One region of the uncultured Oceanicoccus sp. genome, then DNA from elsewhere that is predicted to be linked to it. Evidence: predicted binding sites of a transcription regulator. Region 1 holds the regulator's gene; the other holds the start of a gene.
The links. The regulator LexA, encoded in region 1, represses DNA repair genes until DNA is damaged. The targets are predictions, from matches to a motif close to ACTGTNTNTANANACAGT.
Positions count from the first base shown of each region.

Region 1 (5,242 bases):
AAATTAGAAAAGCTGACGCTACTACCATCATCAGCATCAAGAAAATGCCAATTCTCTAAACCACTTGGCTGATAAAAACCATCAATGTCTACGTAACCAGGATTTTCAAGGTTGTTATAGAACATATGGCCTAATTCACTGATCGTGTTGTTAAATCCACTATCACAACTGCCATCATAGTCATAACAAGGATTAGCAGGATTGACCAACCTAGCTGAAGGCAGCCGCCAGTCATCATAACCACCGTATTCTAAACCGCCGGCCCAAGCTTTGGCCTCGGGCCAGCTCAGGTCACCCTCATTATCGTACTGAGAAGTTTTTGCATAATTAGCATCCTGCAACCAGGTAATATTCAAGACACTATCGTAAATCAAGCCATTACCACGGTCATACAAGGCAGCTTCAGCATAAAAGGTAACAGGGACAAGGCAAGCAAGGACAAAGTGAGGTCTAAACATAATTAAATCCTTTTTATATTTCGATATTTAATCCGTTAAACATTTACATGGTATCATTTAATCCAAATCATAATACAGCCTTGCATAGATCAAATAAGACTTTGAAAATTGTTTGTAATAACGTAAATTAAATTATTACTAATTAAACTCAATTAATATCGAAAAAAACAGTTGGTGTTATGTACAAAGAAATCCGCTTCGAAATCGATGGCCCTTGTGCCACCATCACCTTAAACCGCCCAGAACAACTAAACGCATGGACACTCTCTATGGGCGATGAGATTCGCAGAGCCTTTGCTACTGCAGAGCAAGACACCAATGTTGTAGGAATTATTTTTACTGGTGCTGGCCGCGCCTTTTGTTCTGGGGCAGATCTAAGTTTGCTCGACGGCGTCTCTTCAACTGATCTCAATGATCATGCTGGCTCAGCCATGCCAGGCGACAAGACTATTGGCACCAGCTATCGTCAAACCTACTCCTATATCGCTTCTATTCGCAAACCAGTGATTGCTGCCATTCATGGCCCCTGTATTGGCATGGGTATCCCCATTGCACTATTTTGTGATTTACGCTTTGCTACACCCGAATCTTTTTTTATGACCGCTTTCGCCCAGCGAGGCTTAATTGCCGAATGGGGTAGTAGCTGGTTACTGCCACGTATGATTGGCAACACTCATGCTATGGATATGCTGCTATCTAGTCGCCGCGTCTATGCTGAAGAAGCCAAAGATATGGGCATGATCAATCGCATTTGTGAACAGTCAGAATTAATCAACGAAGCTAAACGGTATATTGCCGACCTTGCTGACAGTTGTTCACCCTACTCTATGGCGATTATTAAGCGACAACTACATCAAGATTGGATGAATAGTTTAGATGTAGCGCAGAATAATGCGATGGATTTGATGTTGGCGAGCTTTGCTGGTGAAAACTTAAAAGAGGGTCTTGCCGCCATTACAGAAAAACGTGCCGCAAAATTCCCACCACTTAAACTTGACGATAGTGACTAGCTATTCACTAGCCATTCACTACCTCTCCACCTCCCTATTTTGATTATCTTGCTTTCTGGTTAAAGCTGCTGGACTGATTATTACAAAAGCTTGCACAATAAGATTTACTGTATATAATCACAGATACTGTATATAAAACCATACTGGTAGGCCGTCCAGCTACCAATGTGGCCGTACTACTGTCTACATGCAAGCAAGACAACATCAATCAATCGATTGAAAAAAAAGGAGCAGCGTTATGACCAAACTGACACAACGACAAAATGAAGTGCTCAATGTCATAAAAAGTCATATTGAAGACACCGGCTTCCCCCCTACCCGCGCAGATATCGCGCGTGAGTTGGGTTTCAAATCCGCTAATGCAGCTGAAGAACACCTTAAAGCGCTTGCCCGTAAAGGCGCTATCGAAATGATTGCCGGCGCTTCACGCGGTATTCGTATTCCAGAAAATGATGACGAGAGCGGCATCCCTATCGTGGGTCAGGTGGCTGCCGGCAACCCAATTACCGCACAGGAACATATTGAAGATTACTGCCAAATGCCACCCTCATTTTTCAGCCCCCATGCTGATTATTTTTTGCGGGTACGAGGCGATAGTATGATTGATATTGGTATTTTTGAGGGTGATTTGCTAGCGGTCCACAAAACCAAAGACGTACAAAACGGTGAGATCGTGGTGGCCCGAATTGATGATGAAGTGACAGTAAAACGCTTGAGAAAAACTCGCAGCAAGCATCAAATACAATTACTACCGGAAAATCAGGATTATCAACCGATTGAAGTTGACCTGCGTTATCAGGACTTTGACATTGAAGGGCTAAGTGTAGGCGTGGTCAGAAAACAATAGCTAGAAAATCAACAGCAATGAATAGGTCAAAAATTCATACAGGAAATTAGGCCTGATCATTGTTATTCTATATCTGCAGCATTTATTTAGGCTTAATCTTCCCCGCTGCAAAACTGATGGATAATTAACTTACACTCGGAGGGATTCGTATGGGTAAAAACAGTAAACAAACTTCAAAAGATATTGCTTCACTAGCGGCCAAAACACTGAGAGAACCTAATGCTTCGGAAATTGCAAAACAACTTGCAGGAGCCGCCTTGTCTCAATCAAGCACAAATAAACAGACAGGGGATTCTATGGAAACTATCCTCAATCACTTCGCCAAACACATTGGTCTGCAACAATTTGGGTCTCCAGTCTCTATCAGTGGCGTTGAGCCTACTAAGTAAATATCTTTATCATTGACCTAGAAATTGCTCCGCTGTGAGGTCATAGCAAGTGCTATCCAAATCGGCCACCACCGCTAAGCTGGTTCGAGCCTTGGGTAGTTCATAAGCAAAAAAGAATTTAGTCGCGGCTAGCTTTCCGGTATAAAAATTCTTATCACCGGCATCGCCATTATCTAAACCTGCACAAGCGGCAATCGCCTGTTTTAGCCACATCCACGCAATCACCCCATGCCCCATGGCATCGAGAAAAATGGTGGCATTGGCCAGCGCCAGTGCTTTATCGTCACAATCTACCACTGCGGCGATGGTCTGTTCAATTTGATCAAAGGTTGCTGTTAGTTGCTGACAATAGTCTGACAACTGAGGGTAAGTGGCTGCGGCATCAATTGTCGCCAGTATCTCCTCACGCAAAATAGCCACGGCAGCACCCTTATGCATTTGTACCTTACGCCCCAAGATATCCAGACCCTGAATACCCCAAGTCCCCTCATGGATATGGTTGAGTCGGTTATCGCGATAGAGTCGCTCCACTGGATATTCGCGGGTATAGCCGTAACCACCCAATACCTGTATGGCAAGCTTATTGGCTTCTAAGCAATACTCCGATGGCCAAGATTTACAGATCGGTGTAAGCAAATCCAGCAATAAACTCATACGTTGATTCTGTTGCTGATCCTGCGAGATTTTTTGTTGATCGATAATTTGTGAGCTGTAATACATTAGCATTTGTGCACCTTCGACAAATGCTTTTTGTGCCATCAGCATGCGTTTGATATCGGCGTGTTCGGAGATCATCACCTGCGGCAAATCTGGGTTCTTATTATTCAATGGCCGTCCCTGCGGGCGATTGCGCGCATAATCCAGCGAATAAAGGTAGCCACCCAATGCTGTCATCACTGCTGACAGACCGACCGAAATCCGCGCTTCATTCATCATATGAAACATATTGGCCAGACCGTCATTTTCATTACCTACGAGATAGCCGATACAGTCGCCACCCTCACCAAAGTTTAATAAGGTGTTGGTCGCCCCACGACAGCCCATCTTATGATTAAGCCCCGCCAGTGCGATATTATTGTGTTCACCAAGACTACCATCGGCATTAACCCGCATTTTCGGTACCAGGAACAGAGAGATTCCCCTAACGCCCGCAGGACCACCGGGGACCTTGGCTAGCACCATATGAATAATATTATCGCTAAGATCCTGCTCCCCGCCAGATATCCACATTTTGGTGCCAGTAAGCTTGTAACTACCATCGCCCAGAGGTTCCGCCTTGGTGCGAATATCCGCAAGGGATGAGCCCGCCTGCGGCTCAGATAGACACATGGTGCCAAACCAATCGCCGGCCACCAACGGGCCTAAATACTGCTCTTTCAGTGCAGATGAACCGCAAGCATTGAGCATATTGGCAACACCTTGGGTTAGAAACAGATAAATATTGATCGGGTTATTGGCACAGACAAACATACCATTTAAGGCCTGATCGACCATCCAGGGTAACTGCATACCACCGATATCGGCGTCGTAGCCAGAGGTGGCTAACCCCGCCTCTTTAAAGGCATTAATTGCTTGCTTAACCTCAGGAATAGTCTCCACTGCACCATCGATAAACTGTGGTTCATTGGCATCCAGCTTGCCCGCGCAGGGCAAAAACTCTTCCTCAGCGATGCTCTGACATAGATCAAACATCGCGTCTAACGATTCACGATCATAGTCAGAGTAGCGTTCAGACTTCAGCAAATTATCTAAATCCAGCGCTTCATAAAACATAAAGTCCAGATCTCGGCGATTTACAATCATTGACATAATGCGTCTCTCTCGGTGATTAATTTAATGCTGATTTAAAAATATACCGCACGATAACGGGCGCTTTCTACTATTGCTGCTGCAATGACCAGCGCTCCAACAACTGCTGGTTATCATGCTGCCAGGGATGAAAATCCTTACGGAAAAAATCGCGATAAAGTTTTAAGGTGCCACGCAATACGCCGCGTTTACCAAACAAAAATGCAAGACCAGAGAACCAGACTTTGGGACTCCATAACTTTCCATCACACTTCAGCATATGGCGCACGCCATGCAAAATATCCCAAATCAGAAAAAAGGTACTGCGACGCATAGCGGCACGACGCATTTTTTCAGTGCCACCGATGGCGCGATAAACATCAAAAGCCACCGCTTTGTGTTCCATTTCCTCGGCAGCATGCCAGCGCCATAGCTCGGCCATGGCTGGATGCGCAACGGCAAAAATATCGGCCTCACCCAATACTTTTTCCGCCATGACCGCTGTCATATATTCTACTGCCACAGTACCCGCCAAACGTTGGCGCGCCGGTACATTTTTTTCCACCCACTGCATACGTCGCCGCATAGGGCCAATAAGTTTTTCAAGATCATAACCACGCTGGGCACAGAGTAATTCGTTATAGCGTTGATGCTCACGTAAATGCACCGCTTCCTGACTGTAAAATGCTTTCATTTCTCGCTGTAACTTGGGGTCAGTAATGCGATCGCGATAATGTCGCACCGAGTTAA
Region 1 covers NZ_CAXAHB010000090.1:198-5,439, reverse strand. The annotation lists partial or broken gene AACP44_RS08200 (hypothetical protein) at 1-458, opposite strand, end outside; gene AACP44_RS08195 (enoyl-CoA hydratase-related protein) at 638-1,468, shown strand; gene lexA (transcriptional repressor LexA) at 1,707-2,315, shown strand; gene AACP44_RS08185 (hypothetical protein) at 2,465-2,704, shown strand; gene AACP44_RS08180 (acyl-CoA dehydrogenase) at 2,714-4,513, opposite strand; gene AACP44_RS08175 (metal-dependent hydrolase) at 4,584-5,242, opposite strand, start outside.

Region 2 (8,385 bases), on a different contig from region 1:
AACTGGCATATTGAGACACAGACTCTTCTTCTAGCAGTAAATACGCTAACAAAAACAGAAGGCTGCCGGGTAGGGCTGATAATAAGTACCCTTTCCATGTAACACAGAGCTCGGTATCACAGTTGCTACATGGCATTGGCGCCAGCGGGCTCATGGTGGCTTTGTGCCAGCCAAGCGTGTGATCTTGCTGACAAGCTGGGCATATATCCATTCGATTAACCTTAATTATCTTTTGATTCTTGTTATTAGTGTCATTGATATTAAGTGATACGTCTAGATAATAGTTTGTCAGTTTTTACTATGGTTATTGATGCTATTGAGTTTGGGCCGTTTCATATCTGCCCATCATTTGATCCATTAATAGCTGCCTGACTCGCTGTTGTGAGTCATTGTTTAGGCAGTGCATATCTTCAATTAGTAGCCGCTGCCCAGCCATTAAGCGCCGCAAGGTGTTAATCGGTATTTCCAGTTGTACTCTGTCATTGGCTGTCGATGGTTCTTGCGGTGGCCCGATATTATAACGCTTGTTTGTTTTAGTGCGGCATTCTCTCATTTAAGATTCTCCCTATCGGCTAGTGCATGGTGGCGCTGATTAACTGCAAGGTATTGCCAGTAGTGATGCCTGTTTTTTCAGTACTGCATTCCAGACGTCTTATATTTCTATACAGATGGGCAATATATTGATTGATACTTATTCGCTCTTGCATGCTGTGGGCGGTTTGCTGCTCAAGTTGATCGATAGCCAGGCTATATATCTTTCTACTGTCGGCCTCATGACCTAGCATAACGCAGGTGTTGGCCAATAATACGGCTGAGGTGCTGACTAATTCACAGGCACTGCTACGATCAAGCACTTCACTGGTCATAATAATGCAAGCTGTCTCGTAGGCGCTGCCCAGAAAGGCTATGGCTTGCTGCCACTCTCTTTGGTCATAGAGTGCGCTGCCTTGATCAAAGCTATCCTGCCAGACGTTAATCGCTTGAACAGGATGGTCGTTCAGCATTGCTCGATGTTTGTCGCATAGAAATTTAATCGTCACTACCCTCTCCCTCTCCCTTTCTCTCTCTTGAGCTTAAGTACATTGAGTTCAACTATAATTGAGTTGAATAAACTATAAATGATAATCATTATCATTTGCAATAGTTAATTTAATCTCAGCACTTAATTTGCGGAATATCGGACCAGCGAGTGGTATAGGCTGGGGATAAGTACTGTTGGCGCATTTTCCAGCGCTGTTTTGAACCTTCGGCACCGATATAAACTGAACCTCGGCCATAGCGCCGGTTGATGCTATCCAGTGCTGCCATCAGGTGTTCGGATTTTAAGGGCTGTCCGGGGTGAAATAAGTCATTCTGCTGAAAGGTTTTATCCTGTAGTTCAATCAGCCCTACCCCGGCTTTTAGATAACGCCGCTGCGGTTGAAAAATATCCCTAACGGCCCTGCGCGCATAATGGATAATAAAACGGCTATCGTCGGTAGCAAACGGCAGTTTTAGGGTGCGGCTACGGCTGTAATAATCCGGCTCATAAGGCGAGGTATTGATAAAAACCTGTAGCGTTTTTACGCTGTGGTTTTGTGCTCTGAGTTTTTCAGCCGCTCTGGCCGCATAACCACTAACGGCATGTTCTAGCGGTTGCAATGCAGTGATTTTGTCACCAAAGGAACGGGTGCAGAAAATCTGTTGTTTAGCGGCCGGCTGCTGATCCAGTGAATAACAGGCAATGCCATTAAGCTCATTGATGGTGCGCTCAATATTGATATTAAACTGCTTGCGTAGTTGTTTGGGGTCAGCATTTGCTAAATCATAGGCGCTATTAATGCCCAATGCATTTAGCCGCTGAGCAAAGCGCGAACCTATGCCCCATACTTTTTTTACCGGCAAGCGCTGCTGTAGCCACTGCCATTTATAAGCTTGGTCGAGAACACAGACACCATTGAGTTTGGGAATTTTTTTGGCGGCATGAGCGGCTATTTTGGTCAGGGTTTTGCTGGGTGCTATACCGATTTCTACCGGCATTCTGACTTCGCGCCATACGGTCTGTTTAATGATTTCGCCGTAGGCTTTAAGGTCTTGATTGAGCCCGGCAACATCTAAAAACATTTCATCAATCGAATAAACTTCTATCTCCGGGGAAAAGCGGCTCAAGGTGGTCATTACGCGATGGCTGATATCACCATACAGTTCATAGTTAGAGGAAAAGATGGTGACGCCCTGCTGCTCTAATACATGCCGAATTTTATGGAAGGGCTCTAGATCAGGAATGCCCAGCGCTTTGGCTTCACGATTGCGAGCCACCACACAGCCATCGTTATTGCTTAGCACCACAACCGGTTTACCGCGTAAATCCGGGCGGTAAATCTGTTCACAGCAAGCAAAGCAGGTTTGGCAATCAGCTAAGAGGAACATGGCAGCGTATCCAGCGTCGTACTACCCCTTCAATCACTAGCTCACTATTGCCTATCGCAATCGGTTGCATCGCATCATTGGCGGGGAGTAATAATTGCCGTTCGGTATCGATGGTTTTGCAAGTCAGTTCACCATCAAGGGCTGCAATCACTAGGCTGCCATTTTTGGGTTCTATATGGCGTTCAACAATTAATAGATCACCGGGAAACAGGCCGACATTGATTTGCGACATGCCCACCACTCGGGCCAAAAAAGTTGAGCTGGGCTGCTCTATCAGTTTGTTAAGCAGGTCAATCTCTTCATCGATAAAATCATCTGCAGGGCTGGGAAAGCCTGCAGAGACGGAATGACTGTATTTGGGAATAAGAAGCACTTTCATAAGATCGGTATTTATACTGTATGTATGTACAGTATGTCAACATATCTTGATGATAAGTTGTTCTTTAATCTAGGTTTTTTGCTGGTTAGCGATTGCTTGAGCTAATAGCTTATCTCGATAATAGAGCTATTTATCACTGTTGATATCAAAGGTTGGCCAGGCGGCGCGGATATAAACTAGCATCGACCATAGTGTCAGTAGCGCGGATATATATAGCAATATCAGGCCACCATTGAGTAGCAAATCACTATCTAGCAACAAACCGCTATGCTGCGGGGCTACCGCTAACAGCACGATAATCGCTAAAATCTGGAAGGTGGTTTTTACTTTGCCGATATAAGAGACCGCTACGCTGGTACGTTTACCCAGTTCAGCCATCCACTCGCGCAAAGCCGAGATAACGATTTCACGGCCAATAATCACCATCGCAGGAATGGTAAACCACCAGCTGCCAAATCGCTCTACCAATAATACCAGCGCGATCGCCACCATCAGTTTATCGGCTACAGGGTCTAAGAAGGCGCCAAAAGGTGTGGACTGGTTGAGTTTGCGAGCCAAATAGCCATCCAGCCAGTCAGTAATACCGGCCAGCGCAAAGATCACCGCCGAAGCGATAAAGCTCCAGTGATAGGGAAGATAAAAGACAAGGACAAAAACCGGTATAAGAGCAATTCTAAACAGGGTAAGCGCGTTAGGTATATTCATTTATTTTTAAGTAATCAGTATCAACACAAGATGTTTGCCATTCTACCTATTATGCAGGGCTGCCACTATATCTCTGGCCAACTTTTCGCTGATTCCGGATATATTGGCTAAATCTTCTACGCTGGCCGCCTTCACTTCTTGCCAGCCGCCAAAGTGACGCAGTAATTCCCTTCGCCGTTTGGGACCAACACCGGGAATTCCTTGTAAGGGTGACTCGCGACGCTTTTTATCGCGGCGCTGTTTATGGCCGGTAATAGCAAAACGGTGTGACTCATCGCGAATATGCTGCACTAAATGCAAAGCCGAGGAATCGGCGGGCATAATAAATTCTTCATGGGTATCGGCGCGATAAAGTACTTCAAAACCCGCTTTGCGGGTGGTGCCTTTGGCCACACCGACAACTAGTAGATCGGTAATTTGTAGTTCTTGAAGTATCGATAAGGCTTGCGTCACCTGCCCTTTGCCACCATCAATAAAGAGAATATCCGGCATTGTAGCTTCTCCGGATTTAATCCGGGTATAGCGTCGACCCAGTGCTTGGCGCATCGCGCCATAGTCATCGCCGGCGGTGATCGCTTCGATATTAAAACGACGGTAGTCGGATTTTAATGGGCCGTTAGTATCAAACACCACACAGGAAGCCACTGTCGCTTCTCCACTGCTATGGCTAATATCAAAACACTCAAGTCGCTGTGGCATCTGCGGTAACTTAAGGGCTTGCTGCAAGGCTTCAAAACGTTGGTAAAGGGTTTGTTTGTTGGCAAGATGACCGGTTAAATTTTGCTGTGCTGTTTCACTCGCCAGTTTTAGCCATTTGGCGCGATTACTGCGCACTCGATTGCTGATGGAGATTTTGCGTCCAGAAGCAGTAGACAAAGCTTTAGCTAAGGCATCGGCACCATCAAACTCATGGCTGACTATAATTTCTCGGGGCATATTATCCGCACCGGCGCCATTGGCTAGATAATATTGCGATAAAAAAGCTTCAAGGATTTGTGGTTGTTGCTCATCCAAATGCACTTTAGGAAAATAACTTTTGCTACCCAGCACTCGTCCACCGCGCACAAAGAGTAGCTGGATACAAACAACCCCCGCCCGATAATCACAGGCCGCAATATCAATATCACCAGACTCCCCTTCAATATATTGACTGGCTTGCACCTGCTGCAAATATTGAATGTTGTCGCGATACTCCATGGCCTGTTCAAATTCCAACGCGGTGGAAGCAGCTTCCATTTTATTGGCCAACGCGGTAATGAGGTGTTTGTTTTTTCCTTCTAAAAACATCACGGTATGGCGAACAGACTCTGCATAGTCATCCGCGGCAACTTTATTAACACAGGGTGCGCTGCAGCGATTGATTTGGTATTGCAGGCAAGGACGCGAACGATGATTATAAAAGCTATCTTCACACTGGCGCACTTTAAAAACTTTCTGTAAAAGATTGAGGCTTTCTTTGACTGCGTAGGTATTTGGATAAGGACCAAAATAACGGCCTTGGCGTTTTTTTGCACCGCGGTGTACAGCAATACGGGGAAACTCATGTTGCGATGATAAATAAATATAGGGAAACGATTTATCATCGCGCAATAAAATATTATAGGGGGGGCGTTGCTGCTTAATCAGATTATGTTCCAGCAGCAGGGCTTCCGTTTCTGTATGGGTAATGGTGACTTCAATAGCGGCTATTTTTGACACTAGCGCTGCGGTTTTAACCGCTAAACCTTGCTGGCGAAAGTAACTGGATAAGCGGTTTTTCAGGTTTTTGGCTTTACCGGTATAGAGAATCTCACCATCGGCATCATACATCTGGTAAATGCCGGGCTTAGTGGTGAGTGTTTTTAAAAACGACGCATGATCAAACACCGGAGCCCTGTTCTCAGATGACTGGTTGTTAGATGATGGGTTCTCAGATAGCTTGTTATCAGCTGAGGTGTTAGTCGCTTTATCGGTCAAGAGGTTACTCTACGAAAAGTTAAGTTAATACGCCCCGCTACAGGCTTGGCGGTTTTAGGTATTTGGTGATGCCAGTATTGCTGTGTTGATCCGGCCATAACCAATAACGAACCGCCCTCTAAATCAATATGTACCGGTGTTGTCTGTTGCTGCCGTTGGCGTAGAGAAAAACGTCTAGTAGCACCAAAACTTAACGAAGCAATAATCGGCTGATGCCCTAGCTCCGCTTCATCATCACTATGCCAAGCGACACTGTCAGCACCATCGCGATAATAATTGGCCAAAACACTATTAAAACGGGTATTAAGCTGTTGTTCTACCTGTTGCTTCAGAGCGAGTAAACTATCTGTCCATGGAATTGGTGACATGTTTAAACCTGAATAGGTATAGGCGGCACCTTTATCACCATACCAAGCGTTCATTCTGGGAATCAATACCGACTTGCCATACATTCGAAGGGTATCCTGCCGCCATTGCAAATCATTAAGTAGCTGGTGATAAATCACCGAGTGATCGGCGATAAAGTTTTGGTAATAACTAATATCAGCCTGCGGCAAATCAAGCACTTGGGGTATAGAAGAAAATAAACCGGCTTGCACAGCGCTGACCTCAATAAATTTGCGGTTCTATTTCTAGATGAATAGCAAAGCGTTCTGCAATAGATTGCTGAACGGCTTCTGCCAATGCAAGCACTGCCTGACCATCACCCTGCTGATCATTAATCAATACCAGTGCCTGTTGCTCATGCATGCCTACCGGCCCCATTTTTTTCCCTTTCCAGCCAGCGTTTTCCAATAACCAACCGGCAGCAACTTTTATTTGGCCATCTGGCTGCGGATAACACACCATATCGGGGTAGCTGGTTAACAGTTGCTGTTGTTGCTGTTGACTGATTATCGGGTTTTTAAAAAAACTGCCGACATTGGCCAATACGGCAGGGTCAGGTAATTTGCTTTGGCGGATAGCCATTACCGCGCTGGACACTTGTTGTGCTGTGGGAGAGGCAATTTCTGCCGCTTGAAAATACTGCTGCAAAGCGCCATAGCTGATATTAGGGTTGTCGATTAGCGACAGGCGCAAGGTCACTGAGGTAATAAAAAAGCGATGTTTTAACTGCTGTTTAAATACACTATTACGATAGGAGAACTGGCATTCTTCGGCCGATAAATGACGCCACTCCTGTCGATCAAGATCCCAGCCATAAAGCGACTCGAAAATTTGTTCTAACTCAACGCCATAGGCGCCAATATTTTGAATCGGTGCGGCACCGACTGTGCCGGGAATTAACGAGAGGTTTTCCAGACCATAATAATGATGCCGCAAACAATATTGCACCAGATCGTGCCAGTTCTCTCCGGCCTGTGCGGTAACTAAAACATCATCGCCCTGCTGCTTGGTACTGATGCCTCTTAATCGGCAATACATAGCCAAGCCGTCAATATCCTGGGTCAATACCAGATTGCTACCGCCGCCAATAAAAACAACAGGCCAATGGTTATATTTGGCTAACTCAAGGGCACTGGTGACATCAGAAGGCTGATCGATCAAGGCCAAAAATCTGGCACTGGCATTGATGCCTAGCGTATTCAAAGCCTGTAAGGAAGCGTTTTGCCGTATTTGTAAGGTCATTGACATTACCGGAGTTTTGCATGCTGCTGGATATGCGCTAACAAGCCCTGACTGGCCTGCTCCACTAAATCCAGCACTGCTTCAAAACCATTATCATCGCCATAATAAGGATCGGGAACCGCTAATAGTTCGCTGTCGCCATAGCTTAAAAACAAACCCAACTCACCCGAATAGTTAGATGGACACAAGGCTTGCAAATCGGTCAGGTTGGCTTGATCCATAGCCAGTATATAATCAAATTGGTCAAAGTCACTACGGCTAACTTGTCTGGCGCGCAGTGGTGTTAAATCATAACCACGTTTTGCCGCCGCGGCGACTGATCGACTATCCGGTGGTTTGCCGCTATGCCATGCTGCCGTACCGCAGGAGTCAGTGTCAATACGATGGTTTAGCTGATGATCAGCCACTAGCTGTGCAAATACCCCGTGTGCGGTCGGTGAGCGACAGATATTGCCAAGACAAACAAAAAGAACACTAACGTCCACTGTTAGGCTTTATCTTGAGTCAACAGAGCACGAACCGCCTCTAGGTCCTGCTCGGTATCAACACCTGCGGGAATAGTCTCACAAGCTTCGCTGGCCATGATAGTGACGCCGTTCTCTAAGGCCCGAAGTTGCTCCAGTTTTTCAGTGCGCTCTAGTGAGCTGGCTGGCCATTGAACAAATTGATGTAACAATGCAACGCGGTAGGCATAGATGCCGATATGGCGATAGTAATTGACTCCTAGCGGTAGCTGGCCATCGTTACTGGTAAAAGTATCGCGACTCCAAGGGATTGGCGCACGGGAAAAATACAAGGCCCTGCCGTTAGTATCCATAGTGACTTTAACAACATTGGGGTTAAAGACTTCATCACTATCAGTAATGTTTTCTACCAGCGTTGCAATACCAGCCTGTGGGTTATGCTGTAACTGCATGGCGACCTGATTGATAACACTGGCAGGGATTAATGGCTCATCACCTTGCACATTAACCACGATATGCTGATTATCAAGTTTAAGTTGGCTAACCACTTGCTGCAGCCGATCAGTGCCCGACTCATGATCTTTTGAAGTCATCACCACTTCGGCACCAAAACCTTGTGCAACGGATTCAATACGCTGATCGTCGGTAGCAATAATAACGCGCTCGGCAGCGCTTTGCGTGGCCTGTTGATAAACATGTTGCACCATGGGTTTGCCAGCAATATCGGCCAGCGGTTTTCCCGGCAGCCGACTTGACCCATAGCGAGCAGGTATAACTATGCTAAAACTCATGACGGCTGTCTCGATGGCAGTGATTGAATTTGTTTCACTATACTATCAAAAA
Region 2 covers NZ_CAXAHB010000019.1:83-8,467, forward strand. The annotation lists partial or broken gene AACP44_RS03460 (hypothetical protein) at 1-211, opposite strand, end outside; gene AACP44_RS03465 (hypothetical protein) at 314-553, opposite strand; gene AACP44_RS03470 (hypothetical protein) at 573-1,040, opposite strand; gene AACP44_RS03475 (Y-family DNA polymerase) at 1,156-2,409, opposite strand; gene umuD (translesion error-prone DNA polymerase V autoproteolytic subunit) at 2,393-2,788, opposite strand; gene pgsA (CDP-diacylglycerol--glycerol-3-phosphate 3-phosphatidyltransferase) at 2,915-3,493, opposite strand; gene uvrC (excinuclease ABC subunit UvrC) at 3,536-5,359, opposite strand; gene AACP44_RS03495 (alpha-ketoglutarate-dependent dioxygenase AlkB) at 5,446-6,048, opposite strand; gene murB (UDP-N-acetylmuramate dehydrogenase) at 6,059-7,078, opposite strand; gene AACP44_RS03505 (low molecular weight protein-tyrosine-phosphatase) at 7,084-7,563, opposite strand; gene kdsB (3-deoxy-manno-octulosonate cytidylyltransferase) at 7,566-8,333, opposite strand; gene lpxK (tetraacyldisaccharide 4'-kinase) at 8,330-8,385, opposite strand, start outside.
Region 2: the regulator LexA is predicted to act here: its motif matches at 2,804-2,821, upstream of umuD (translesion error-prone DNA polymerase V autoproteolytic subunit).